DNA from 2 places in the Pseudoalteromonas sp. Z1A2 genome. Region 2 is predicted to be linked to the other one. Evidence: riboswitches for the same ligand, from Rfam matches in the RefSeq annotation. Region 2 holds a riboswitch; the other holds the start of a gene.
What was found. A riboswitch is a leader RNA that binds a small molecule or an ion and turns the genes downstream of it on or off. The one in region 2 is predicted to bind lysine.
Positions count from the first base shown of each region.

Region 1 (14,316 bases), on a different contig from region 2:
TTGCGCTTAACGTATATTGCTCACCGCGCCCAGGTGTACCTGGTATTTCTTCAAACGACTCATCCCATAAGTTATCTGCCGCTAAGGTGATAAATAAATTACTCAACTGTGGCGGCGTTATTTTAAGCGTTAGCTGGGTAAATAACGCATTGTCATTGCCGTTTCTAAGTGAATTTTTGTGTTGTGTACGCCATTCGTTATCTATTCTAAATTCTAAAATATCAGTTGGGTTGTACACAGCGCCAAGTGTTAAACGGTGATCAGGAAAGTTTAACGCGTAAAAGCTGGCATCAATATCGGCTGCGCCGTAGTTTTCTGATTTATGTAAATAGGTGTAGCTTGCTATAAGCTTTGCTGTATCAAAGTGCTTAGTCGCTAAAAATTCAACCCCTGCAGTATCAATATCTACTGGGTTTGCAAAGCGCGCTGAGGTTGAATCAAAATTAAAGGTCCAATCGGTCAAGTTATTATCTTTTCGATAAAAAATAGCCGAGTTTAACTGCCAGCTTTGTTCTTCAAGTAATAAACCTAGCTCCAAGTTTGATGTGGTTTCGCGCTCAAGGTTGTAGTTACTTCTAAATAACCCGCCAGAGTCGCTGCCGCCAATGGCTGTGTAGCCTGCAACTTGACTCGCCTCTGCGTACGATAAATAAAACGTGTGCTCAAAACCTTTGCTGTTTTGTGTATTAAGCGTTATATCACCAATAAGTGACAGTTCAGAGTCGTCTCTATTTGTATCGTCAAACGCAGCACCTAAACGAAATGTAAGTTGTTTATTATCCTCAAGCGCCATTTTGTATTCAGGCAATACGCTTAATTTATAATACTTACGTGAGGTAAAGTTGTTTTCGAGTGTGGTTGATTCAATCGAGTCATCAATAAATTGTGCAGAGTAATTTATTGCCAGTGCATCGCTTTGTGCATGGCGACCCGAAAGTCCAAACGATTTAACTTCGCTTTTATGAAAAGCTTCAAATGCACTAGGATTTTCGCGCGAGTAAATATAGTGATCGTCATGGGTACGATAATAAGCAGATACTTCAAAGTTGCTGTTATCAGCGTAGTTTTGCTTGTGATTAAGCATCCAAAGACGGGTTTCTAAATCTTCAGTTTCGTTAACGCCAAAAGGGGTGTACAAGTTAGGCCAGCCAAAAAACTTATCTTGTGAGCCAAAAAACAAATCTGTTTGGCTATGCTCGCTTGCTAATTGCACGCGAGCTGAGGCGCGCGAGAAGTCATGATCGCCATTATCAATGGTGCCATCACTTTGCGAATGAGAATACTCACCTTCAAAGCCCAGAGTATAGTTAGCTAAGCTATCAAGTTGTGTGTTTTTAGCAGCGTGAATACTTTGCAGATTAAAGTCGTTTGTACCAGTACCAAGGGATACACTACCGCCAGTAATAATCGGTTTCCAACCAAACGAAACTGTACCTACAGAGCTATTCATACCGTAAAGTGCGTTATCGGCACCGGTTAAAACATCTGGGCCGGTTAGCATTTGCGGTGCAATGGGTATTTCAGCAAAATAATGCCCAGATTGCGGGTCAAGCAGGGTAACGCTTCCTACTCTAAAACCGGTGTTTTCGAAAATACCGCCGCGTATAGTTACATCAGCCTGCGCCTCAGCCATATTACGCGATTGTAAATCAACACGGGGGTCATATTCTAAATTAGAAATAGGCGAGTCGAATGTACCTACTGGCAACTTATTTGCAGTGGGTGAGGCCTCAACCGTTATTTTCTCGATTGCCGACTCATCAGATAGCGTATTAGCATTAGCAAATGCAGTAACGCTGCATAATATTGCAGGCATTATAAGGTGTGGTGTGCGATTCATGTGTTTCTCGTCATTTTTTATTTGTAGCTGTGGTTACAATTAATTTAAAAGCTTATATTTGAGCATGATAAAATAATTAAATGTAACAGCAGTCATTTTGTGCGCGATTGTACATTAATTTGTTAATAACTGCATTTGATAACCATTTACGTAATACCGGCTTTATTAAAAACGTGGTCATTCTATCGTATTAAATAGCGCACTCACTGCGTTAAAAATTATTTATATAGAACAACTATATGTCATAATTTTCGCCTTGTTATTGCGCTATTTTCTTGGCGCTATAATAGAACATTATTTTAATGCAATCGGTATAATTACTTATTAGGTAACATTTATAATGGATACTAAAGAATATAATACTATTTACTTTGCTGGTGGCTGCCTGTGGGGCGTACAAGAGTTTTTAAAGCACTTACCAGGCGTAATAAGTACTGAAGCAGGTCGCGCTAATGGTACAAGCAAAACCACTGACGGCGAATACGATGGTTATGCCGAATGCGTAAAGGTCATTTTTGATTTAAAAGTCGTTAGCCTAAATAAGCTGTATGACTACTTTTTTGAAATTATTGACCCATACAGTATTAATAAACAAGGGGATGACGTAGGCCCTAAATACCGCACTGCTATTTATAGCAAAAACCAAAGCCATTTAGATGCAGCAAGCAATTATATAAACAAGCGCAGTGATGCCGATAAAATTGTGGTAGGGGTAGAGCTGCTAACTAACTACGTGCCAAGCGATCCTGAGCATCAAGACCGTTTAACTAATTATCCTGATGATTACTGCCATATACCGCTTGAGTTATTGCATAAGTATAAATCGTAAATTTGAGTAGGGTAAGCGCACAAAGATAAGTAATTAGAAGCTATCGCTTCTCGCGTAAGCAAGCTTAGCGCCTACGGGTAAAGTTTGACGCGGTGTTTTTTGTAGACGTGCAGCTTGCTGACGTGACGAGCGCAGCTCATAATTATTTAAACCTGAAGTCCCAAAAATACATACCCACAAAAAAGCTCACGTACTGTGAGCTTTTTTAAAACTTACTTATAGCTAATTTTAACTTACTGCTGCTTTTGCGGCGGGAAGTTACTTAATATTTCGCTCACTGTCTTATTAATTGATGCTTCACGTTGTTCTGGCGATTGGTTTTTCTTTAATCGGCCTTCTTTTGCGCCGCGCCATACTAGCTGGTTAGATTCACGGTCTACAATATCAATAATCAGTGTGCCCACTTCGTATTCACGCGCGGTTGTGTCACGTTGAAAACCAGTACCCCAATAACCCCAATGCGGGCGGTAGTTTACATTAAATGTATCTACTTCAAGCTCTTTATCTACCGATGCATGATAGTTAACAAGTACATCAGCATTTGCTGCATCAACTAAGCTCATACCTAGTGTTTGGCTCAGTTCTGCGTTAACGGCAGTGCGAACACGTTTTTCCATTAGGCCATTAATTTGGTAATTATTTGTGTCTTTAGTTAGGCTGGCGTTTTCTACCCAAGCAAATGTTTTAAAATTACTAAAGTTGGCTGATTTATCGTAATCCCAATCAGGGGTTTGTGTACAGGCTGTAAGTAGTGCTAGCGCTGCAACAATAAGTATATTTTTCATTACGTTTGCTCCAATAGAATGCATTAATTTAAAATAACACACATAGTTTAAATGTGTATTATTTAAACGTCCTATATTTTAGTTTAGTTGGTTTGCCTTAACGGCCAATTAATTGTGTTCAACTTCAATCCAATCTTTTTCATCTACCCAGTTTTGTGCACCGTCTTTTACCGAGCGAATCGGCACAATGTAGTCACAACTTATTTGCGGCTTAACTGAGGCAAATATAGGAACAAAACCAAAGCTTAGTGCGGTTTCTATAATTGCTTTTTGATTTTGTGGGTCAATGTCGGCCGCTTCATCTATGTAAATAGGTATACGGTATAGGTTTTGTTCCTGATCGCTTAATAAGTAACGAATAAACAACATGCCACACAATAACTTAATCGTAATACGTGTGCCGTTTGAACCTGCAGAATCTATTTTTTCAAAGTGTTCGGTTTCACCTGCGCGGTTAACTACTTCAAATCGAATATCAAATAAATCGGTAAGTGTTAAGCCCGCTTTATCTGATGCGAGTTTAATTAAGTGATCTTTTGCTTCGTTTACCGCACTTTCGCTGTACGGTTCTTGGCTAAGTAAATCAAGCGTGTCACCTTGCTCAAACTGATGCGACGTACTGATAATGGTATCGATACTATCAACCAGCATTTTGCGAGGTATTACGTTAATTTTAAACGCTTGCAGGTTTGAAATTCGGTGCTGGCTTATGCCTTTATTAAAGCTATTCATTTCGCGGCGAAGTCGGTCTAAATCTTCTCGCAAGCCTTTAATCGTTGCGGCAACCTCGGTAAGCGCAACACGCGCTTGGCGCTCAACGGCATCGCGTTCGTTATCAATATTATGAAAGGCGCTTATTAGCTTTTGATATTTAGTGTATTCGTCATTTTCGTTGTCGAATTTAGTAATACCCGCGTTATATACATGCAAATAGGTGTTGCGTACGTTTATGTCAAAATTACGCAGCTCTTGGCAGTCTTTATTAAAGTGATGAACAAGGTCGCTTAAGTTATCAAAGTCGACTGTAATATCAATCATATACGGGGTTACTTTACCGCTGTATAAATCAAGCGTGTGGTCAATTCGCTCGCTCTTAACTTGGCGTAAGCGCTCAGTTTGGCGATCAATTTGCTCTTGTTTCGATTTAATTAACGAGCGACGATCGGCAATTGAGCCACTATTTTTTTGAATATCTTGCAAGTAGTCGTCAACTTGTTCGCGCTCAGCTAATAACTGCTCTTTTAGCATGGCTTGCGCTTCAACCGATAGCTGCATTACATCAAACTGCTCTAAGCGTTTTAGCGCGCTCTCTGCACTCATAAGCTCATCGTATAACGCGTCTTTTTCTTTTTGCTTGTCGGCAACGTTTGCAGCAACATCGCGCTGTTGCTTAAACTCTTTAAGTGAATGCTCAAGTGCATTTAACTGAGCGGTTAATTGCTCTTTGTTTTCGCCGCTTTGCATTTGCACAGGCGAGAGCTTTTTAAGCTTAATGCTCGCACCTGGTAGCGTTAAGACGCCGCCTTTAACGTTTTCACTTAATAGCGATAAAAATTCCCCAAACGCGTCTTCGTCATCAATGGTTATATCGCCATTAGTGGTGGTTGCAAACGAGAGAATATCAGGGTTTAAAATGCGCGATATTTCTTCTACTTCTTTTAACGAGAGGTCTTCGCGCATGCGGGTAAACAAATTAAATTCAAGATTTTTAAGTTGCAGCTTTAGGCTCTTAATTTGTTTTTGTGTTTCGCTGATGCGGTAGTCAAGCGTGTGCAGGCTTTGCCCTTGTGCGCTAGTTATAGAGTGCGAAAGCGACTCGTAATCTTGCTTTAACTGAGTCAGGCTGGTTTTAAGGGTGGCTTTATTTACTAGTTCAAACTCGCTTTTAAGCGCATCGTAATCTAAAAACCACTGCTCAATTTGAGTTTGTCTGCGCTCTATATCACGCGATTGCTGTACGTATAGGCTTTGCTTTTGCTCAAACTCGTGTTTTTCGTGCTCTATATCTTCAAGGGCTATGGCAAGCTCAGAGAGTTGCGACTCTTGATAGGTATCAAAATCAATCAGTGCTTGGTCAATTTTAGGCGCGTATGCGGCTAATTTACCTTTAAGCACGGTTTGGTTTTCAAGCATTGATTCAAGCGCGGCTATTGGCTCTTGCATTGACTCAAGGGCTTTTAATTCGCGTTTTGAGCGATTTACTTTATCAAATGAGCGACGCCATACTTCATAAAAGTCGACTTTAGAGTTCGACATATGGCGTTCAAACACGCGTAACATAAAGCGTTTTACGTCGCTTGCGCCTAATTTGTGTAAGTTAAGAATACGTCTAAATATTTCTTTATAAATAGAGGAGTCTTGCACATTATTAAGCGGGATCATTTTTAGGTTAATGTCGCCGTCAAAAGGCGTTGCGCCGCCAGTAAGTAGCGCGTTTAACTCTTGTGCTTTAAGCTCAATAGGGTTGTAGTTAAGCGATTTTAAATGGTTGAACAGCTTGGTAAATTTAATAATAGTTTTACCTTGCGTGTACTGCTCTAAATCAAGCTTTCCTTGATAACAAAAGTACTGATGCGCGTAACCGGCAATTTTACCAAGGCCTGCCACGCCTATTACTACCGAGCCATGAGGCAAGTTAGCTTCTAGTAAAATGTACGACTGATCGGATGAAAAATAAAACTTACGGGTTTCATCTAAATCGTGTCCGTCCCATTCTGTTAAGCGTAAATCGTTAATAAGCGGAAACTGCAGGGCGTTAATAACCGAGCTTTTACCGGTGTTATTGGGCGCGCAAATAGAGCTGCTTTTATCAAGCGGGATCACACATTTTGCATAGCCTGCGGTGTTAAGTAGGGCGAGTTTGCTTAGTCCGTATAGATTTTTCATTCCTCGTCCTCTGTAATGTAGGTTTCTTCGTTTACTTCCATGAGTGCATCTATGTAGCGGTGAATTGGCGCTTGTAGCATAAAGCCGCCTTCTAGTTCACGGGCTAAACCTAAGCGCACCATGCGCAGGTAAACGTCTTTACGCAAATCCGATCCCGAAAATATCTCAAGCTGATCAAACAAATGTTTGTTAATTTGCACCAGCGTTTGCATAAGCTCTAAATCGTTTACGTCGTCAAACAATGCGCGCATTGGGTCTTTACCCGTATTGGCGTAGTGCTCAATTAAAATGTAAATGGTGAGCGCGATAGCGCGAGATATTTTGCCCATATTTGGCGTACTTTCGTCGCTACCAAAATAATAAAAGCCACGGCTGTCGTGTTTTAAATCGTTACCTAAAGCGGTAAATAGGGCGGTGTAGTCTTCTATGTGTTGGTCAAGCTCTTGCCACATTACGTTGTCTTGCTCGCAAATGTGATAACCCGCTACTAATTTTTTATTAATGGCTTGTAGATGGGTTAGCTCGTCTAAGTTTATGTGTGTCATGGTTTATTTACCTGCCTTTGAATCTGGCTGAGGCTCTGAATTAAATGGATATAAAGAAAAGTGCTGACCGGCAATTTTTACGCGGGCTTTTTCATCGCTTTGAATTATTTTAATATCGCTGTCGCTGACTAATTTTTGATACAAAAATAGCATTTCGTCGGCATCGAGATCTGGATAGCTTTCGTCTAAAAATTGCAGCAAGGGCTGCGGCTTTTTGCGTTTTTTATTAAAGCGCTTAGCAAAGTTGGTTTTAACATCGTTGTAGTCAGGAATATTAGGCGTAACAAATGCAGGCACGTCTTGCTGGTCAGGCAATTGGTATTCTTCGTGTTCAAATTCAACCAAGCTTGCCATGTAAGCCACAATATGGCGTTGCTGACCAAGCGAATATCGCTGCGCGTCGCTTACAAAATGTGGTTGCACAGCACTTAGCATATTGTCTACGCCATTTTTACGTACAAGCCCAAGTACTTTGGCTGCTTGGCGAGTAATTAAGTTATTACGGCGTAGCTCCTCGCGCAGTGGCATAAGCATATCGGCACTTTTACGTAAGCTTTCTCGGCCCATTAAATGCATTTCGAGTATACGGGTACGTAATTGCTCCAGCATACGTTTGTCGTTATACGCTTTACCTGAGCGCTCAATGTGCAGTATTTGCTTACTTATTTGCTCTTCAATGAGGGTAAAACATGCATGAAACTCACCACGAATATCAACCATTTCAAGCATGGGCTCTATGTATTCGTCAAACGCTTCTATTACCGCTTTATAACGCTTTTGCAGCGATTGCACCGCATTATTAGATTTAGCTTGTTCAACAATATTTAAAATAGCGTTTTCGTTGTGCGTATAGAGCTTCATTATTTTACGCACCCGATCATCCATAATGCGGCTGTAGCGGCGTAAATCGTCAAAGTCTTCTATTTCGCCAGCGTTATCTAGGCGATTTCCTAAACGTGCCAGGTCGTCTACTAATACGCTAATTTCTTGCGCTAAACCTAAATGCTCTTCTTGCAGTAAAAAAGTAGCAAAATCAGCAATAGCACGATTTATTTCAAGCTGAGAGGATTTAGCCAGTGGAATTAAAATATCTTGATTTAACAAACGATTTGTTTCTTTATAAATGCGTTCGTTTGACCACGTAGGCTGCTTTTGCTTAATCGCGTTTTGTACGTCTTTTAGGCTAAAGTCAGCCATTTTAAAACGTTTAAATAATAGCTCTAATACACCCCAATGTTCGGTTATGGTGTTTAGCAGCTTTTTAGCTGGGATCATAAGGGGTTACAACATCCTAGTATTTTATTATTGAGTTCTTTTAGAAGACTCATTATTACGTATTTTTAATTAACCTTGTCTGTATATAGTATTCGTTTTTAAGACCATTTAATAATAGTTTTTGCATAGAGGCAGTGCTAAAATTCGCGCCGAAAATAGGCACATGAAATGGAATGTTATTTGTGTGTTCTTTAAAACTATATCAAAGGTTGTTTAACTACCATGGTTTCCTCGATTATTCTAACCCTGATAGCGATTGCATTTTTACTGATCGTTATAGAAGATATAATCCATGTAAATAAAGCTAAAACCACGCTGTTTTTTGGTACGCTTTGCTGGATTCTTCTTTTTATATACCCCCTACACGGGCAAAGCCCCGATACGATTCAACATCTTTTAAATGAAAATATTTTAGAAATTGCCTCATTATGGCTATTTTTAATGGCTGCAATGACCTTTGTCGCGTATTTAAATTCAAAGGGGTTTATAGAAAATATTGTGCACCGTGTTATGCCAAAAAGTATTAGCGAAAAAAAGCTCATGTTTTTGGTGGGTGGTTTTGCGTTTTTGTTTTCGTCGATTTCAGATAACGTAACAGCGACGCTTATATCGCTTGCGGTTGTTATGTCGTTAAAGCTTGAACCTAAAAAACTCATTAAATACGCCACGCTTATTGTGTTTGGAGTGAACTCAGGTGGGGTATCGCTAATAACAGGTGACGTAACCACACTAATGATATTTTTAGATGGCAAAGTAACCATTGCTCATTTATTACTACTTATAGCGCCAGCACTTGCAAGCGTTATGCTGCTTGCCGCGTTACTGTCTATAGGTATGAAAGGGCGTGTTGAGTTTGCTAGTGCAGGTAAAACCCGCATTGAAAAAACCGACATAACCATTGCTGTTATATTTTTATCTACCGTAGTGAGCACACTTACGCTGAGTGTAATTTACAGCGTACCGCCTTTATTAACCTTTTTGTTTGGCTTATCAGTGATGTTTTTAGTGGCGCAATTTTTAATGCGTAAAAAAGACATAAACAAAGACATAATCGATTTTGTTCGCGATATAGAATACGACACATTATTGTTTTTTGTAGGCGTACTTTTACTTGTAGGTGCACTTAAAGAAATTGGTATGTTGAGTAAATTTACCGACCTATACACGGTAATGGCACCAGAATACGCAAACTACTTAATGGGCATATTATCAGCTGGGGTCGATAACGTACCGCTTACCGCTGCATTATTAAAAGCCAATATAGTAATGAGCCAACAACATTGGTTGTCATTTACGTATGCAACGGGTGTGGGCGGTTCAATGCTTATTATTGGTTCGGCTGCGGGCATTATTGCCATGAGTAAAGTTAAAGCGCTTACCTTTATGAGCTACTTGCGTTTATCGCTGCATTTATTAATTTGTTACACGGTTGGATATGCGGGCTCGTATTACATGGGCAGTTTTATTTAACTCATAAATTATTAAATGCTTGACAGCTAGACGTCTAAACGATAACTTTCAAAGCCCCGCTACTTAGTGGGGTTTTGTTTTATTAGCCACTGGTTAATAAAGCATTCAGAAGAGGTGCGATACTTAGGTACTTAATGTTAGGCGACGAAAGCCGATGATCATTAAGGAGGGAAGTACTCGCCGAGGAAAATAATGGTACGTCGTCATTGTTTTTCGGTTTATGGGGCTGAATCCTCAAAACTGTCACCAATATAGGTGGAGAGCTTCTGGCAGTGGACTTATCTTCAAGCATTCCTTTGCCAAGTTCTTCTTGTTTTATTGCGGTTTGGATACCGCGAAAGGAGACTAAATGACTACCCAATCAGTGCCACAAACAGTATCAGGCGCAAAATCAGATTACATCGTTGCCAAATTTGGCGGAACAAGTGTTGCAAATTTTGAAGCGATGAGTCGCTGTAGCGAAATTATTGTTGCAGATAAAAGCGTACGTATTGTTGCCGTGAGCGCCAGTGCCGGCGTAACTAATCACTTAGTTGCACTGTGTAAATCAAGCATTACTTCAAGTGAGCGCCAAGAACACATAAATGGCGTTCTTGCTATTCAACAAACTATTTTAGATGAATTATCGCTAGATGCCGATTTAGCTGTTGGCTTTAACGAAACCCTAAAAGCATTTCAAACATTGGCTCAAGAGCCACTAACAACCGATCAGCAACACGACGAGCTACTTAGCTTTGGTGAGCGTTTGTCGTCGTATTTATTTGCACAGGTACTTCGTTTACAGGGCTTAAATGCCGATCGCTTTGATGTGCGCAAGGTGCTTAAAACAGACAGCCAATTTGGCAAAGCAACGCCCAATGTTTCAGCCACAGCGCAAGCTGCTAAAGAGCATTTAATTCCGTTATTAGACGCTCAAGTAATTGTAACTCAGGGATTTATTGGTAGTGACGAATACGGTCACACCACAACGCTAGGACGTGGTGGTTCTGACTATAGCGCTGCATTACTAGCTGAAGCGATTAACGCTAAAAGTGTGCATATTTGGACCGACGTAGTGGGCATTTTTAGCACCGACCCGCGTTTGTGCGCAAAAGCGACGCCTATTGCACGCTTAAGTTTTGACGAAGCCGCTGAAATGGCAACCTTTGGCGCAAAAGTATTACACCCAGCAACTATTTTACCAGCGAGCCGTAGCCACATTAACGTGTTTGTAGGTTCTAGCCGCGAGCCAGAGCGTGGCGGTACATGGATTGAGCGCGAAAAATCGCAGCAACCAGGTATACGCGCAGTAACGCAACGTAAAAACCAAATATTGCTTACGCTTAAAAGCCCAGAAATGCTACTAGCAAGCGGCTTTTTAGCACGCGTATTTACACTATTAAGTGAATACAATATATCGGTAGATTTGGTAACCACATCAGAAATCAGTGTGGCTATAACCCTTGATAACGCGCAAAACGCCTCGCGCCCAGAGCTTGATCAAGAATGCCTAGATAAGCTTGCAGAGTTTTGCCATGTTTCGGTAGAAAACAACCTAACATTGGTGGCACTTATTGGCTCTGAGATTCAATTACGCCAACACGAAATGAACTTAATGAGTGTACTAAAAGACTTTAACATTCGATTAATTTGTCACGGTGCTAGTAAGCACAACCTGTGCTTTTTAGTAGAGCAAACTGAGTCAGATAACGTAGTACAGTCTATTCATAGCCGTTTATTAGAAAATGATTTTGCTGCGTAAATAACCGTTATTCAGGAAAATCACCTAGTAAAATCACTTAATAAAAAGCATCGCCAGTCGGTGCTTTTTTTATGCACCACACTCACATCAAAACAAACATTACTGTCACTGCTATCAGCTACAGTAACGCGATTACTGCAAGCACTCAGCTTTGCACTATTTAATTCGTCAAACACATTGGGGCTAAGTAACTTTGCAATAGGGCGGCTGGTGGCTTTAGCAAGAGACTCTTTTAGTGTCCAAATTCTAAAAAACGTATCTGCTTGGGCTTGGGTATTAGTGGGCTTGGTGATAAGTGTAATTTCATCATTATGATAAAAATGCTTAGCGAGCTTTTCAAATGGGCGCTTTAGGCTTACTTTTTCAATATCAAACCCAAACTCACTTTTATCAAAATTTAGCGCGACCCCAACTAAACCATGCGAGTGCGAAATACAGGTATTTATAACATCACCACCCACTTGTATTTGCAGCTTTGAGCTTGCTTCGTCAAATTCTGTACTCATTTTATTAAGGGGTACGTGCGTATGTTGCGGCTGCGTTACTTTAATAAGGTGTTTTAACAATAACCGCGTCGCTAAATACTCTTGCTTAGCTTGTGGGCTTTTACGGCGGTTTATAATGTTTAACTCAAACGGGCTTAAGCAATCGGGCAAATTAAAGTCACTAAGCTCAAGTGTTTTAGCATTAAATAATAAAATGCTGTTACTCGCTAAAGACAAATTTGCCAATTGAGTTGAAGTAATACTCAAGGCGTTTTTAAAATAGTGTTCAGTCATAAAAGCCCTAAAGCAAAAGAAGTCGCTGATATTGTGAGCGGTTAACGCCACTAACAAAGGCTGGGTACAATTTTATTACTCAGCTGGCATGAAATATGGTTTAATTCACAATAATCAAAATAATAACAGATTTGTAGATGTATGGCACAAGTGCGTGATGGGTTTCAAAGCCGACTTGGTTTTGTTTTAGCCGCTGCTGGCGCAGCAGTGGGTTTGGGTAATATTTGGGGTTTTCCTACGCAAGCGGCCAACCATGGCGGCGGTGCTTTTTTACTGGTTTATTTTATTGTTATATTTTTACTTGCGCTACCTGCGCTGTATACCGAACTTTATTTAGGTCACAAAGCACAAGCTAATCCTGTAAAAGCATTGGGTGATGCATGGCAAAACACTAGCCGTAAAGTAGGTGCAGCAGCCGGTTACATAGGTCTTGCGGGCGCAGTTGTTATGCTAAGTTTTTATTCAATAGTGGCAGGGTGGATGCTCTCGTACGCTATTGAACCCATAACAACCTTTTTTGGGTTTACGGGCGCAAGCGAATTTTTACATAGCGACTCAGTGCTGCGTAATTTTGTATTTACGCCGCTTATGCTTATTTTAACCGCCAGTATTATTTTAAAAGGGGTTAAGTCGGGAATCGAAACCTGGTCGCGCCGATTAATGCCACTGTTACTTGTGCTGCTTGTTGGTTTAATTGCCTACATTGCAACACTCGATGGCGCAAGCGAAGGTTTTGCCGCGTATTTAATTCCTGATTTTAGCCAAATACTCGACCCTAATTTAATTATTGCCGCAATGGGGCAAGCGTTCTTTTCGCTCTCACTAGGTGTGGGTTGTATGATGATTTACGGCTCGTATTTACAACCAGATGCTAATTTACCAAAGCTCACCGCAGGTGTTGCATTACTTGATACTGGCGTTGCTTTTTTAGCGGGATTACTTATTATTCCTGCTATTTATGTGGCGCAGCACAGCGGTGTAGAGGTATTTAGTGGCGGTAAATTGATTGGTGAAGGGCAGCTAATTTTTGCTATTTTACCTGAGCTATTTAGCACCATGGGCGAAATTGGCTTATTAGTTGGTTTATTGTTTTTTGTATTAATGTCTATCGCATCGGTTACGTCAACTATATCGACGACTGAAATTCCGGTAGCGTTTTTAGTCGAAAACCACAACGTTAGTCGCACCAAAGCAACATGGGCAGTGAGCGCCGTTGTACTTGTGTGTGCAAGCGCAATTATACTAAATTTTGATTGGTTATTTGGCTTAGTTATTATGCTATTTACTCAATACCAATTGCCGCTTATGGGCTTGTTTTACTTTATTACGGTAGGTTGGATGTGGCAGCGTGGTAATAAATTACACCAAGCAACAACCGGCGTACATTACTGGTTTGCTCAGTATATTCGTTTTGTTTGCCCAATATTAATGACCTTGGTATTTGCAAACGTTGCGTTTGGTTAAGCTCTATTTAAAGTGAATTTTTAAACAAAAAAAGCGAATAGGGCTCACCTTATTCGCTTTTTTTGTGCCTGTTATCTAGGTATAGCTTAGGTCTTTATAAAACCTCATTAGTTAGAGGCCTACCTTCACTTACTTCAAACGCGTTAAGCAGGGTTGTGTTTGCTATTTCGGTGAGTGCTTCTTGTGTAAAAAAGCCCTGATGCCCCGTTACTAATACATTTTTAAAGCTCACTAAGCGCGAAAATATATCGTCTTGGTTTATTTCGTCACTGTGGTTTTTAAAAAATAGCTCCGACTCTTGCTCGTAAACGTCGAGCCCTAAATACCCTAATTTTTTAGTTTTAAGTGCATTAATGCACGCTTTGCTGTTAAGCAGTGCCCCGCGAGAGGTGTTAATAAGCATAACGCCGGTTTTCATTTTACTAAATGCCTCATCATCTATTAGATGATGAGTTTGTTCCGTTAATGGGCAATGCAAAGAAATCACATCGCTTTGGCTAAGTAAGGTGTCTATATCGGTAATTGTATAATTGCCAGGTTGCGCGTATGGGTCGCACACTAATACTTTAGCGCCAAAGCCGTTTAAAATGTTGCACAGCGCAAGGCCAATTTTACCGCAACCTACAATACCCACGGTTTTATTGTGCAAGTTAAAGCCTAGTAATCCGTTTAAATCAAAATTGTCTTCGCGTACGCGGTTAT
Region 1 is NZ_WTKX01000045.1:349-14,664, forward strand. It holds gene GQR47_RS19440 (TonB-dependent receptor) at 1-1,840, opposite strand, end outside; gene GQR47_RS19445 (peptide-methionine (S)-S-oxide reductase) at 2,181-2,669, shown strand; gene GQR47_RS19450 (DUF4136 domain-containing protein) at 2,903-3,454, opposite strand; gene GQR47_RS19455 (ATPase) at 3,563-6,340, opposite strand; gene GQR47_RS19460 (hypothetical protein) at 6,337-6,885, opposite strand; gene GQR47_RS19465 (hypothetical protein) at 6,889-8,160, opposite strand; gene nhaD (sodium:proton antiporter NhaD) at 8,383-9,630, shown strand; lysine riboswitch at 9,732-9,904, shown strand; gene lysC (lysine-sensitive aspartokinase 3) at 9,980-11,371, shown strand; gene GQR47_RS19480 (4'-phosphopantetheinyl transferase superfamily protein) at 11,392-12,150, opposite strand; gene GQR47_RS19485 (sodium-dependent transporter) at 12,292-13,614, shown strand; gene GQR47_RS19490 (2-hydroxyacid dehydrogenase) at 13,709-14,316, opposite strand, start outside.
Region 1: it holds a riboswitch for lysine, as region 2 does, so the genes downstream of both, lysC (lysine-sensitive aspartokinase 3) here and dapA (4-hydroxy-tetrahydrodipicolinate synthase) in region 2, are expected to answer to the same signal.

Region 2 (15,953 bases):
AAAGCTATACCGATTGGCAATTTACAACCAGCGCCGACCTAGACGCTAACTTAAACCTACATAACACAATGTTTGCAGGTTCTATTTATAGCTTGGCCACGCTAACAGGTTGGGGCGCTACGTACTTAGCACTTAAAGAAGCTGGGCTTGAAGGTAATATTGTATTAGCCGATGCTAACATTAAGTACTTAAAACCGCTTACTACCGACCCACGTGGTTGTGTTGATATACAAACCTGTAAGGGCAAGTTAAGCGATTTAGAAACCGACGGTAAAGCAAGTTACGTAGTGCCAGTAACTATTTACGATGGTGATAACGTGGTTGCAGAATTTGAAGGGCAGTTTGTAGTAAAAAAATAACTGTTTAGCTGTTCAAAACACAAAAAAGCCAAGCAATGCTTGGCTTTTTTGTGCGTAAAATTTAGGGAAGTATTACAGCAAATCGGTTAATAATATACCGACACCAATACGTTCTACATCCGCATTGTAATCAATTAAGCTTTCGCCATAACCGTTAAAGTATTGTGCATAACCACGAACGCGACCCCATAAAGGAAACGACCAGTCGAGTTGAATTGCACCGCGATTATCTGAATTTAAATTGTTACGCGTCATAAAGCTAAATTCATGGTCATGAAAACGATACGCGCCGCTAAATTCAAAGTAACCCATGTATTTGTATATGTCTGGGTTGTCGTCGCCATTGGCTTCTAAAATATCTTCTTTTTCGTCCTCAGCTATTCGGTACCAAGGTTTAAAGCTAAAAACAAAGCCCCTATTTTCCCAAATAAAGTCTGCGTAAATACGGTTCCACGAACGCGAGTTTGGTTGGCTTCGACCGTTTGATTGGTGCGAGATACCTAATGCGATTGCCATTTCGTCGCCCCATAATACGTTTTCTGGGTCGAGGTAATTAATCCAAAATATCTCTGGTTCGTAGTTTGTTTCACGAAATGGAGACGAAATTTCTGAGTTATAAATCTGCCAATATGATTGCAGTGTAAAGCCAAAAAATATGGCTTGGTCTTTATCCGAAAAATCATCGTAAAGAGGCACTTTTATCGATAGCTGATATTTTGCTTCTAGGTTGTCGAGCGGTTCGCCGTCGCTATCATCTGTTAGTGCATCAAAACCATCAAAAGGGCGATCGTTTGGGTGTGATACGTACGAAAGCGGTAAAATATAGTTACGCTTATGTGGCGTAATTACATTTCTATTTTTTTTACCTACTTCTTCACGGGCTTGGCGTTTATCAAGCGCGGTAAGTTGTTTATTTTCTTCAAGAGCTGAACACTTTTTACGAAGATCGTCTAATGTCTGTTTACCATCTCCGCCAATTACCTCATTTAAAATACACTGTTTTACAAGCTCAATGTCGTTATCTTGCTCGTTTGTAGCAACTTCTTCTTGTGCGAAGGTAGCGGTACTAATTAAAGCAGAAAGAGTTATCCAGTGGCGCCAGCTCATTGTAATTCCTTGTGAGTTTGGGTTGTTGTATGCGTTAATTTAATTATAACGTCTTTTTACATATGTAACGGTGAACTTTTACTGAATTTGCATTTATAACAAGGTCTATACGTATACAAAGTAAGTATAGATCAAAAGAAAAGCGGCCTAAGCCGCTTTTCTAATGCAAATTAACTATTTTAGTTAATTTATACCAATTTTATTAAAAACATGATCATTCTAGCGTATTAAATAAGTCACTAACTACGTTAAAAATTATTTATATAGAACAACTATGTACCATAATTTTAGCCTTGTTATTAAGCTATTTCCTTATCGCTATAATAGATCACTAATTTAATGCAATTGGTATTACTCTCACGCAATGAGAAGGGTGAGCTAAAGCTCAAATATGTTAGTAAAAAACTTATAAAGCTCGGTACCTTGATTAACACTCGCTGAGGCAAAGTGCAAAATAGCAATTGCATCGCAATCAAGAGTAAGTGTTTGCAATGGTTGCTCACTTAAGTAGCGCTCCATGCGTAAAATATTGGCAATAGGCTCACCAGCTTTAATGTGCCCGCCAAGTGGGGCTAAGTATTCAACCATGCCGCCAATAGGGGCGTAATAAGCAAAGTAGTCATCTAAATTACATGCATAACGAGTCATATTGGCTGGCGTATGCGGTGCGTTTTGTAATACGCCTTTGTGATTTAAGTAACTTAAAATGCTGTTTGCATCGTTTAATGCTTCTTTTAAGTCTATTTTTTCTTGGCTGCCTAGCTCTACAGTAAATGCTTCTACAGGTATTGATAATTCGCGACCTTGTCCGCTAAGCGCATCACTTAAATGCCACCATGGGCAAAAGTTAGCTTCATCCATAGCGCCGTCAAAATCACTAGGAATAAGCAATACATGTTCAATATTAAAGTAACGTGCGCTGTCGGTTGCATAGGTTGGGCAGTACAGATGCTTGCTTGAAATAGGGCCTGTGTGTAAATCGAGTACTATATCAGCCTGATGAGCGAGCTTTTGTAAGTTAAGCGCAATGCGTTTACCCGTATTGAGTAAATAAGCAGGGCCGTTAAGTTTGCTATCTACTTCGTCAATAAGTGCCTGTTTGAAGTTACTTTTTAATGTAGCGTCGTCATACTGAGTATGATTTTGTGCAAACTGTGCCACTAAATTTTTATTGTAGTGATACATGCGATTCCAATTAGTGCCCGTAATCGGATCGAACCTGCCAAGGGTAAACTCGCCAGATTTTTGATTACAGCCAATCGGATTTGCATAAGGTACAAGGGTAATATCGCCACTAAGGTTAAGGTGTTTTAATTGCTCAAGCAGCTGAAAAATAACTGCGTTACCTTGCACTTCAGCGCCATGCATATTGGCCTGAATGTAAACACTTGGCCCTGTGCCATCACCTTTTAAACGATACACAGGAATTGTAAGTGGTAAGCCGTTTGCAACTTCCCCTACTACAATGTTCTCTTGGCTAATGTGTGTTGTATTACTCATACTTGTTACCTTAAATAATGGCTGGCATTTTCGGCTTGGCGAACACAGGTAAGTGTACCGTTTTGCAAGGTGTACTCAGCAGCTAGCTCATGGCATAAAAAATACGGCATACTTTCGGTAAAGCCGTAAGCACCGCATTGGCTAAACACTAGCCAGTCGTGCTCATTTAAATCGCTTGGTAAGTTATGTTCACCCAAGCAATCAAGCGCTGTACAAAGTGGGCCATATAAAGTGACCGCTTGAGTTTTAGCACTGGATTCACGCAGTAATGCAGCAGGAAAGTCCTGGCTGGTAACAGCAGGGCGTAATAAGTGATTTATACCGCCGCTTAAAATTACTTGTTCTTGATTGTAGTTTTGTTTGCGCTCTACTACTGGGTTTGCGTAATGACCGCATTCGCCAACGGCATAGCGACCAAGTTCCATCCATAGCTCTTCTACACCCGCATCATTTTTAATTTTAGCGAGCGCAGCAATTAAGTCATCCCAATCAAGTATTGCTTCGTTTTGTGTATAAGGAATACCTAAACCGCCGCCTAAATCGAGAATCTTAAGGCTAATATTTAAATCGCTGGCAAGTTGGCTAAGAGGTGCAATCATTTGTGACCACAAGTCGCTTAGTTTTTGCGTGCTAAGCATGTTGCCCCACTGAAAAATATGCAGGCCGTCAAATTTAAGCGCAGGGTAGTCAGCTACATTGAGTGCTTGCCACTCATCACAACCCAAACCAAACGGCGTAAGGCTGTCGCCGCCCAGTGGGTTTTTTTCACCTTCAGGCCAGCGTAATTGTACACGCAGTAATACTTGTAACTGCGTGTTTTGTAGTTGCGCTTGTTGGTTTAACCAACGTACTTGATTGAGGCTTTCTGCTACGAATATACGCACGCCGCGCTCAATAAAGTGTTTTATTTGTTTAGGCCTTTTTGCAGGCCCTGTGTTGAGCACGCGCTGCGAGCTAATACCTTGTGCTAGTACTTGCTCAAGCTCACCTTTACTTGCTACGTCAAAATTAAAGCCAGCACTGTCTAAGCTTTGAATAATTTTAGACAGTGGGTTTGCTTTTACCGCGTACCACAGTTTTACATCGGTTTGCGCAACTAAACGCGCAAGATGCGTGTTTAGTTGATCTAGGTCGTAAACAAAAAAAGGTGTATCAAGTTGTTGTGTAATCGTATTTACAGCGGTTTTGATAGGCGTGCTCAAAAAGCTCATTATCGTAAAACCTCTTCAAGCAATAACGATGCATCGCTTTTCTCGTCGCGGTATTTAACTATTAACGCACACGACATGCTTAGGCCTTGCTCGCGCGCCCATTCGTTTGACGCAGGGCGAGAGCCCGGTATTACAATCGCGTACTCTGGGATTGGCTCGCCTTTATCTAGTTGGCGCTCGTTTACGCAGTCGTATACTGGAATAGTTGCTGATAAACGCACGCCAGGGGCAAGTACTGCGCCTTTTTTAATGACTACGCCTTCAACAATAATACAGCCTGCACCAATAAATGCGTCATCTTCAACCACTACTGGGCTTGCACCAATTGGCTCAAGTACACCACCAAGCTGAACTGCAGCACTTAAATGTACGTTTTTACCTACTTGTGCACAAGAACCCACCAATGCGTGGCTATCTACCATTGTGCCTTCGTCGATATATGCGCCAATGTTTACATACGCTGGTGGCATAATAATCGTGCCTTTAGCAACATAAGCACCACGGCGAACACTTGAGCCACCTGGTACCATACGGACGCCATCATCAGTACTAAATTCTTGCGGAGCTAGGTTATGTTTATCAACAAAGCCGCCTGCAAATTCAGTATTAGTGCCATTTTTAAAGGCTTCTAAAATGCCTTGCTTTACTTCTACGTTAGCTTGCCATTGGCCGCTTTCGTTTTGTGATGCAGCGCGCACTGCGCCCGATTCTAAATTATTTAATAGTTCTAACCAGCTCATTATAAAAACCTGTATTTAATGCCAAGATAAAATGGTGTTGTTTGCAGTTGTAATGCAATCGGTTTGAGTTAACTCAAGATGTGTTAAAGGTGGACGAAGTTGCGGGCTGCTTAAGCGGCCTTGCAAATGCATCAGTACCTTTACGGGAATAGGGTTTGCGACAGCAAATAGGCTATTAATAGCGCTTGACCACTGGGCAAATAAATTAGGATGTTGACCACTTAAACTGCGCTTAACAAACTCGTGAGTTTGTTCAGGCCATGCGTTTGCAGCTACCGACACCAAACCTTTTGCGCCAGCTTGAGCAAAATAAGGCATTAGCGCATCGTCGCCACTAAAAATAGCTAAATTAGGCGCCGCTTGGCGGTAAGCTTCAAACTGAGCAATACTGCCGCTCGCTTCTTTTAACGCCCATAAATTTTTATTGTTTTGTAAGTTTTGAATTGTTGCCGCTGGGATGCTAACAGCGCTTCGACCGGGTACGTTATAAAGCATACATGGATGAGCGCTTGCATTTAGTAGGCTTTCAAACCAATGAGTTTGACCTATAGCGCCAGGCTTTGCATAAAGCGGTGAGCCAAGTAAAAAGCTATGAATTGGGAGTGTATTACAGTAGTTAACCCACTCAATTTGTTGCTTTAAGTTACTACCGCCCACAGCTACCATGAGTGGTACTGTTGGTTTTAGCTGGCATACGTGCTCAACAACGGCTTGTTGCTCTTTTAGCGTTAGTGCTAAACCTTCGCCCGTACTGCCAAGTAGCAAAATACCGTTATGTGCCGCTTCTTGATCGCTAACCAACTTAGTTAACGTGTTGTAGTCAACATCGCCGTGTTGATCAAATGGCGTTACGAGCGCGGTCCACAGTGAGTAGTCGTTTAAATTGAAGTTGTTGATCATCTCTCACGAACTTATAATTTGTACCAATTTTATTAAAAACGTGATCATTTTAGCGATAACTAATTTAATGCAATTGGTATTATTCGAAGAGTTAAAAAGCTTTATGGAAGGAGCCGCATTAACGTCGTTCGAACTAATAATTCGAAGAGCGAATGGGCTTAAAATAATAGGGCGCACGGCCTTAATATTTAAGACCAGAAGCTCTCCACCAAACTAACAAGCTGCTTTTTATAAGCAGCTATTGGTGACAGTCGCTAGGGTTCAACCTAGTCGCCCGAAATAAACACCTCGCAAAAGTGGTTACTTCTCGGCGTTAATTCCCCTCACGTATGCTTGCTGGAGTTTGCGCTCCTAACATACGCTACCTGAATAACGCACCTCTTCTAGCCCTTTGCACCTGTTTGTAGAGTAAAACTTACAAACCTGTGCAATTTAAATAGGGTAATTACGGCGATTAAAGCATTTTAGCCGTCTAGGTGTCAAGCGACTAAATACAGATTAATTCATCGAAAAGAGGGGTGGTTACGTATTAGGTGCTTTTCTCGTACACTAGCAATATAAGTAGTGAGGTATTTAATTAGTATGGAAAAATTTAGCGATATTTATAAGCGAGCGGTAGAGCGAAAAGGCTCTGAAAAAATGCTTAAGTTATTACTTGCAAAACCGCTATCTAAAAAACAACTAAGCACGTTAAGTGACGACGATTGGCTTGAAGAATTTACTCGAAAAGTATTTCAAAGCGGCTTTTATTGGTCAGTCATAAATAATAAGTGGGCAGGCTTTAGAGAGGTTTTTTGGGATTTTAGCGTTGATAAGTTATTAATGATGCCACCAGATATGCTGGAACAAAAAGCAACGGATGAGCGCATTGTTCGTAACTATAAAAAAGTAAAAACAATTACCGAAAATGCTTACATGATCCACGAAATAGCAGGGGAACATGGCAGTTTTAGCCAGTTTATCGCTAATTGGCCAACAGACGATATTATTGGTTTGTGGGCATATTTAAAAAAGCATGGTTCGCGTTTAGGCGGAAATACAGGGCCTTATGCGCTGCGAGCACTTGGTAAAGATACATTTTTACTATCACGCGATGTAGAGAATTATTTGCGTGCCCATAAAATTATAGACGGCGGCTTACAAACTAAAAAGTCACTAAATGCAGCCCAAGCTTTTTTTAACGAAATGCAAGAGCAAAGTGGCTTAAGTATGCAAGAGTTAAGCTTAATTGTTGCTTATGGCGTAGGTGACAACCGTGTTGGTATAAGTCAGCAACAATAGGAATTACCATGAAATTAGTGCCAAGATACACAGATGTTGCAGAAAACTTCGCGATAGAAGATTTCCCTGCAAGTGTCGCCTCTCCTCAGTTATTGCTGTGGAACGAGAGTTTAGCAAAACAATTTAATATTAACGTTGCGGCTGATTTGCGTGCCAGCACTTTTAGCGGTAACGAAAAACAGGCGATTCCTGCAGTAGCACTTGGTTACTCTGGGCACCAATTTGGATATTTTTCACCACGCTTAGGCGATGGACGAGCGCACTTACTGGGCGCTATTAGTGATGATGAAAACCAGTTATGGGATATTCAATTAAAAGGCTCTGGTGCTACTCCTTACTCAAGAGGTGGGGATGGACGTTGTGCTCTTGGTCCTGCTATTCGTGAATACGTAATGAGCGAAGCAATGCATGCACTGGGAGTTAAAACCACACGCTGCTTAGCGGTTGTTGGTAGTGGTGAAACGGTTTATCGTAATCCGCCACAAGCAGGGGCTATCGTTACGCGTGTAGCAACGAGTCATATTCGTGTTGGCTCGTTTCAATATTTAGCGACGCAAGGCGATGTTGAAGGGCTTAAAAATTTAGCCGATTTAGCTATAGAGCGACACTACCCAGAAATAACCGATACAGGATCGCAGCGTTATTTAGCATTTTTAGGTGCTGTGATTAAAAACCAAGTTAAGCTAGTTGTGAGCTGGATGCGTGTTGGCTTTATTCACGGAGTAATGAATACCGATAATACGCTAGTAAGCGGAGAAACCATTGATTACGGCCCGTGTGCCATGATGAATAGCTTTGATTTTGATACCGTATTTAGCTCTATAGACAAACAAGGCCGCTATGCATTCGGTAATCAACCTAATATAGCTAACTGGAACTGCGCACGCTTAGCTGAGAGTTTAATACCGCTTATTAGCGATGATGACGAGCAAGCAGTTTTATTAATGACGCCATTTATTAATAGTTTTGCTGAGCAGTTTAATGCTGAGTTTACGGCTATGTGGGCACAAAAACTGGGTTTAACTGAATCTAGCGATAGTAGTGGCGAGTTAATAGCAGAGCTGTTAACGCTATTAAAAGATAATCAGCTCGACTACACCAATACCTTTGATGCGCTTACTGAATCTTTAAAAGGAGAAAAAAGCGTACCTGAGTCGCTAATTGAATGGAGAGCTAAGTGGGTAAGTTTAACTGACGATAATAGTTATGAAGTAATGAGAGCGGCAAATCCTCGTGTAATACCGCGTAATCATGTGATCGAAGAAATAATTGCACAATATAACGCTACAGGATCCAGCGAGTTGCTACAGCGCTTTATAAAAATAGCCGGTAATCCATACTCTTACGGTGAAAAGTTATCAGAATTTTGCTCTCCACCGACGAATGATAATGACTACCAGACTTTTTGTGGTACTTAATACTTAACTTTAAATATAACCACATGATTAAAAAGAGTCATTTTTTAATCAAACATGCGCATATACCTAGGGGAATGCTAATTCTGGTGGTATTATGCGCACAATTAAAACCAAGCAATATTTCTTTGCATTTATAAGTGCATTTAATTTAATTGCTCTTACATTCCTTGCTAAGTACTAATTTACAAAAAACTACTATATTTATTTTTCAATAAAGTTTTAATTTCGCCTATAGTAAGTGGATGTGTGTTGCGACAAGGCATAGAAAAAAGTAATAAACTTTATTTTTCGTTAAGTATTGATTAACAAAGGCTCAGTTAGTCTATATAAAACTGATTGAGCTAGTATCGATTAGCTACAATTTACAATTGTTCAAATGGGAAGAAAACAATGAAATTAAAATCACTTACAATTGCAATCGCGTTGGCTGCAACTAGCGCATCTACATTCGCTGCTGATAAAGAAGAAGGTTTCTACATTGGCGCATTTGGCGACTACTATGACGCATCTTGGAAAAACATGCGTGACCAAGCTGGTCTTGACGTAAACGAATCAACTGGCTGGGGTGTTGAAGCTGGTTACCGTTTCAGTGATTACTGGAGCGCACGTCTTGAATATGCAGACATGGATTTTAATGCTTTTGATAAAGTTGCTGGCAACCGTAACAATATTGATGGCGAGCGTTACGGTATTGATGCTCTTTACCATTTAGACGGCGGTCCTTTCTATGGTCTTTTCGGTATTAAAGAAATTGACGTAGTTGATGACAACACATTCTTAAATGCAGGTGTTGGTTACCAACATTTCATTACAGATGGCTTATTTGTAAATGCTGAAACAGCTGTATACCAAGGTCTTGATCGTGGTTACACAGATGTTGGTGCTAAAATTGGTATTAACTACTTATTTGGCCAAAACTCTGCTCCTGTAGAGCCAGTAAAACCAGCTCCAGAGCCTAAAGTAGTTGAAGTAGCTGTAGCTCCTGTAGACAGCGACAACGATAACATTCTTGACGCAGATGATAAGTGTCCTAACACACCTATGACTGATGCTGTAGATGGTACTGGTTGTACTTTATATGAAGATAAAGAAGTAACAGTAAGTTTATTAGTGACTTTCCCTAACAATGCTTCAGCAGTATCTACTCAATATTTAGATGATATTGAAAAAGTATCTGCATTCTTAAAAGAGTACCCAGATACAACAGTACTATTAGAAGGTCACACTTCTGCTGTAGGTAAAGCAACTTACAACAAATGGTTATCTAAAAAACGTGCTGATGCTGTAGCTAAGCAACTTGTTGCTGATGGTATTGCTGAAGACCGTATTACTACAGTTGGTTTAGGTGAAGAGCGTCTTAAAAATGATGCAAACACTAAAGCTGCAAACGCAGAAAACCGTCGTGTAGAAGCGCATATCAAAACTATCAAAAACGTTAAAGTTTTACGTTAATTAAATAGTTTGTAATAAAAACCCAGCCAAGTGCTGGTTTTTTTTATGCCTGTAATAAATTAATATTAGTTAATGGTAATGATTCTTACTTAATAAGTATTCATGAAAATAGTTTTTACCACAACCACTATTCATAGTATTTATAATCGGTATAATCAGTTGCGCAACTGGATGGATTTTCATCTATCCATAAAAGCTTTATAATTACGCGTTAGAATACTATAAGTATTGGGTAACTTATTTGCGCCCAAAGCGCTACCGGATACTTTCACGTCACCAAGAGGGCAATATTGTGCTACAAGAATATCGTAAACACGTAGAAGAACGTGCCGCGTTAGGTATCGTACCAGCGCCATTAGATGCTCAGCAAACTGCTGATCTTATTGAATTAATAAAAAACCCACCTGCAGGTGAAGAAGAATTCATTTTAGATTTGTTCATTCAGCGTATACCAGCTGGTGTTGATGATGCTGCTTATATTAAAGCGGGATTTTTAGCAGCTGTAGCTAAAGGTGAAGCTAATTCTCCACTTGTTTCTAAAGAAAAAGCGGCAGAATTATTAGGTACAATGCTGGGCGGTTACAATATCGCGCCAATGATTGACCTACTTGATGACGAAACACTTGCACCAATCGTAGTTAAAGGCCTTTCAAATACATTACTTATGTTTGATGCGTTCTACGATGTTGAAGAAAAAGCAAAAGCGGGTAATACATTCGCTAAGCAAATTATTGAGTCTTGGGCAAATGCAGAATGGTTTACTAATAAGCCAGCTGTTGCTGAAAAGATCTCAGTTACTGTATTTAAAGTAACTGGCGAGACAAATACTGATGACTTATCACCAGCACCAGATGCATGGTCTCGTCCAGATATCCCACTTCATGCTTTAGCAATGCTAAAAATTGAACGTGATGGAATTACACCAGACAAACCAGGCGAAGTAGGTCCAATCTCTCAGCTTGAAGAATTAAAAACTAAAGGCTTACCACTTGCATATGTAGGTGATGTTGTTGGTACTGGTTCTTCTCGTAAGTCTGCAACTAACTCTGTACTTTGGTTCATGGGCGATGATATCCCATTCGTACCAAACAAGCGTGTTGGCGGTGTATGTCTAGGTAATAAAATTGCTCCAATCTTCTTCAATACAATGGAAGATTCAGGCGCATTACCAATCGAATTAAATGTTGATGAGCTTAACATGGGTGAGCAAATCGATATTTACCCGTACGAAGGTGTTGTTAAGAGCCACGGTACTGACAAAGTAATCTCAACTTTTGAACTTAAATCTGATGTAATTTTAGATGAAGTTCGTGCTGGTGGTCGTATACCACTTATCATTGGTCGTGGTTTAACTGATAAAGCACGTACATCACTTGGCCTAGGTCCAACTGATGTATTTAAAGTACCAACAGTGACAGAAGTGTCTGAAAAAGGCTTCACACTAGCGCAAAAAATGGTTGGTAAAGCGTGTAACGTTCCAGGTATTCGCCCAGGCCAATACTGTGAACCTAAAATGACAACTGTTGGCTCGCAAGATACAACAGGTCCTATGACACGTGACGAACTTAAAGACTTAGCATGTTTAGGTTTTTCTGCAGATTTAACAATGCAGTCTTTCTGTCATACGTCGGCTTACCCTAAACCAATCGATGTAAACACTCACCATACGCTTCCTGATTTCATCATGAACCGTGGCGGTGTGTCACTTCGCCCAGGTGATGGTGTAATTCACTCATGGTTAAACCGTATGTTATTACCAGATACTGTAGGTACTGGTGGTGATTCACATACACGTTTCCCATTAGGTATTTCATTCCCAGCAGGTTCGGGTGCAGTAGCATTCGCAGCAGCTACAGGTGTTATGCCTCTTGATATGCCTGAGTCAATTTTGGTTCGCTTTAAAGGTGAAATGCAACCAGGTATCACTTTACGTGACCTTGTACATGCAATCCCTTACTTCGGTATTAAAGAAGGTTTATTAACAGTTGAGAAAAAAGGTAAAATTAACGAATTCTCTGGTCGTGTACTAGAAATTGAAGGCGTTGAACACCTAACTGTTGAGCAAGCGTTCGAACTATCAGATGCATCTGCAGAGCGTTCTGCAGCAGGTTGTGCGGTTAAACTTTCTAAAGAGTCTATCGCAGAATACCTAGAATCAAACATTGTTATGCTTAAATGGATGATCTCTGAAGGTTACGGCGATGTACGTACTATTGAGCGTCGTATTACTGCAATGCAAGATTGGTTAGCTAACCCAGAACTAATGGAAGCTGACGCTGATGCAGAGTACAAACATGTACTTGAAATCGATTTAGCAGATATTAAAGAGCCAATCCTTTGTGCTCCAAATGACCCTGATGATGCACGTTTATTATCTGATGTTACTGGCGAGAAAATCGACGAAGTATTCATCGGTTCTTGTATGACTAACATCGGTCACTTCCGCGCAGCAGGTAAGTTACTAGATGGCTTTAAAGGTCGTATCCCAACTCAGCTTTGGGTTGCCCCGCCAACTAAGATGGATAAAGATCAGCTTACAGACGAAGGTTACTACGGTATCTTTGGTCGTGTAGGTGCACGTATCGAAACTCCAGGTTGTTCACTATGTATGGGTAACCAAGCACGTGTTGCAGACAAAGCAACGGTTGTGTCTACCTCTACACGTAACTTCCCTAACCGTTTAGGTAATGGCGCGAACGTATTCTTAGCTTCAGCAGAACTTGCTGCAGTAGCGGCTATTTTAGGTAAACTACCTACTCCAGCTGAGTACCAAGAATACGCAGCGAAGATTAATGCAACGGCTGCAGATACTTACCGTTACTTAAACTTCCACCGTATGCCTGCTTACACTAAAAAAGCAGACAACGTGATTATTCAACAAGCTGTATAACTTTTAGAGTTTGTTTAAAAACCCGCTTCGGCGGGTTTTTTATTGGCTAAAACAAATATTAGATAGTTCATGCTTCTTTTTTTATATTATTGTATTAACTCTAGTCTTAAATTGCTTTTAAAGTAATTAATCGCGCAAAAATTCCTATCAAAATGCATTAAAATCCTTATCAATATTCTCATTATTTTAGGCGAGATTTTATGACAGCATTAAACAACCAGAATTTATTGCAACTACGTTTTGTTAACCAAGCAAATATTGATTTGGTTAAACCTTCTTTTGATAACCTTCCTGCAAACCTTTATGCAGATGGTGCCTTTCGTAAACGTCGTTATTCAGTAGTAAAAATGCAAAATGGTGAAATAAAGCTACAGCAAGCCAAAGCATTTGTTCAAGATGATTCAATTAATACTTTTCAAGGCAATGTAGAGCGTACTTACGAAAATTTAGAGCAAAGTTTACTTGAGTCAGAGGGCATGAAAAGCATTGTAAATGAGTTTCGCCAACTTACCGGTATTGATGAGCAGCGTGATATTGAAATTCATCAGTTCCGTATGCTTGCCATCGATAGCGATACACCTGCAGCGCCAGAAGGCGTGCATCAAGATGGTTTTGACCATGTATGTATATGCGGTGTTTCTCACGAGAACTTAGAAGGTGGCGAACTGCTTGTATACGAAAACAAGCAAGCTGAGCCTTGTTTTAAAATGGAAATAAAAGACGGCATGTTTGCATTAATAAACGACCGTCAAGTGTGGCATAACGCAACACCTATGAACAAAATTGATGCTAGCAAACCAGGTTACCTGGATTGTTTTGTATTAACGTCTTAAGGAAGTTAGGCATGAACATAACGCAATTACGTGAGCAGTTTCCAGCATTAATGCAGAACGTTGATGGTAAATCGCCAATATTTTTAGACGGACCAGGTGGCTCGCAGGTACCAACATCGGTGCTTACTGCGATGACAGCTTATTTAGGTCATTATAATTCGAACTTAGGTGGCGCGTTTTTTTCAAGTGATAAAACGGTTGAGTTGATGGCGAATGCGCGCCAAGCCGCCGCTGACTTACTTAATGCACCTAGCTCACAACAAATTGTGTTTGGTCCAAACATGACCAGCCTTACGTTTAGTTTTAGCCGTGCAATTTCACGCGACTGGCAGGCTGGCGATGAAATAGTTGTAACCAATGCCGATCACTTCTCGAATGTATCGTCGTGGCAACAAGCTGCAGAAGATAAAGGCGTTAAAGTTAATACGGCTTTAATTAACGAAGCTGATTGCAGCTTAGATATGGCGCAATTTGAAAGCTTATTAAACAGCAACACTAAGCTTGTAGCGGTAACGTATGCGTCAAATACCACAGGTTCAATTAATAATATTAAACGTATTGTTGAGCTTGCTCACGCTGTAGGCGCACTTGTTTATGTTGATGCCGTACATTATGCACCGCACGAACTTGTTGACGTGCAAGCACTTGATTGCGACTTCTTAGCGTGCTCTGCGTATAAGTTTTTTGGCCCGCATTTAGGTATGGTTTACGGTAAAAAAGAACATTTAGACGGGTTTACGCCTTACAAGGTTGAGCCAGCTAAAGACGTAGCACCAGGTCGCTGGGAAACCGGCACGCAAAGCTTTGAAGCAATGGCTGGTTTTATCGCGGCTGTTGATTACATTGCGGCGATTAGTGAGCTTGATAATAGCCACTCACGTCGCGAAAAGTTAAGTGTGGCTTTTGCTAAAACTAAGCAGCACGAAATGGCGCTTAGCGAACACTTTTTAACGCGCTTAGTTAATTATCCACGTATTAAGTTATTTGGTATTGATGATTTTGATCGCTTAAATGAGCGTACACCTACTTTTGCTTTAATTTTTGAAGGGCTTGAGCCACGCGCCGTTTCAGAATTTCTAGGTAAGCAGCATATTTGCGTGTGGGATGGTAATTTTTACGCGCAAGGGTTGTGCAAGCAATTAGATGTGCTTGATAAAGGCGGTGTAGTGCGCATTGGTTGTATGCACTACAACACCATTGAAGAGCTAGATCAGTTGTTTAATTTATTTGATGAACTGCTTGGTTAAATAATACTGATTTTGGTGCGCTAACTCTTAGGCGCACCATATATTTGTTCTGCACGGTTAAACAGTACCCACGAGGTTAAAATATACTTATCGTTTGATACTGGCTTATTGCCTCTATGAGTATGTGTAAAGTAGCCAGGTGCTATTACCATAGTGCCTTTTTTAGGGGCGATTTTACGGTTTTGATAATAAAACTCTGTTTCACCACCTTTCTCTACATCGTTTAAGTAAAACATAAATAACAACACGCGATGCAAAGCTTCATTGTGCTGGAGCTGCGGATAAACCTCACTGTGCCAGTAAGGGTAGCCACCTTTGTTTACTTCGTATTTTTGCGCTTGAATGTTACCGAGTCTAAAAATTTGCTGAACTAAAACGGGTAACTGCGGTTTACCCACTTCTTCAAAATTCTCTTGGGTTAAATCGACTACCTCACCTGTTTTTGGATGGTAAACCTTTAAGCCAAATGCCCCAATCATCATAAAAATATGCTCTTCAACATACTTAAAAACATGCTGTGCAGTCGTTTGTTGTATATGTTTTAATTGTTGTGCATATTCGGGGTGATTATTTAAGTGTAGGTCGTGGCTGTCTTTTTTCTTTAAGTCGACACCGCCCGATGTTACCCCTTGTCTTACATGCGGGCTTTGCGCGAATGTGGAAATAAATTCATCGCAAAACTCATCGCTTAATGCGTTATCAATAACGCGTATAAAGTCCGTCATGGTTTACCTTTGTATAATTATTATTGGATTTTTATGTTTATTGAAAAAGTGATGCCGCGCTTTAGCGAAACAGATGCACTCGGACACATTAACAATACCGTACTCCCTGTATGGTTTGAAGTCGCACGTGGACCTATTTTTAAGTTTTTTACACCGGACTTAAATCCACATGATTGGAAATTGATTATCGCCAAAGTTGAAGTGTCGTTTGTAGGCGAATTATTTTATGGCCACGAAGTGACCGTAAAAACCTCTGTAGAGCATATAGGGATTAGTTCTTTTACACTTAG
Region 2 is NZ_WTKX01000007.1:48,890-64,842, forward strand. It holds gene GQR47_RS07140 (bifunctional GNAT family N-acetyltransferase/hotdog fold thioesterase) at 1-359, shown strand, start outside; gene GQR47_RS07145 (phospholipase A) at 432-1,466, opposite strand; gene GQR47_RS07150 (succinylglutamate desuccinylase/aspartoacylase family protein) at 1,845-2,966, opposite strand; gene GQR47_RS07155 (PLP-dependent decarboxylase) at 2,972-4,177, opposite strand; gene GQR47_RS07160 (2,3,4,5-tetrahydropyridine-2,6-dicarboxylate N-succinyltransferase) at 4,177-4,917, opposite strand; gene dapA (4-hydroxy-tetrahydrodipicolinate synthase) at 4,933-5,817, opposite strand; lysine riboswitch at 6,008-6,208, opposite strand; gene GQR47_RS07170 (DNA-3-methyladenine glycosylase I) at 6,400-7,098, shown strand; gene GQR47_RS07175 (protein adenylyltransferase SelO family protein) at 7,107-8,516, shown strand; gene GQR47_RS07180 (OmpA family protein) at 8,907-9,968, shown strand; gene acnB (bifunctional aconitate hydratase 2/2-methylisocitrate dehydratase) at 10,261-12,858, shown strand; gene GQR47_RS07190 (2OG-Fe dioxygenase family protein) at 13,059-13,691, shown strand; gene GQR47_RS07195 (cysteine desulfurase-like protein) at 13,703-14,938, shown strand; gene GQR47_RS07200 (2OG-Fe(II) oxygenase) at 14,959-15,663, opposite strand; gene GQR47_RS07205 (acyl-CoA thioesterase) at 15,697-15,953, shown strand, end outside.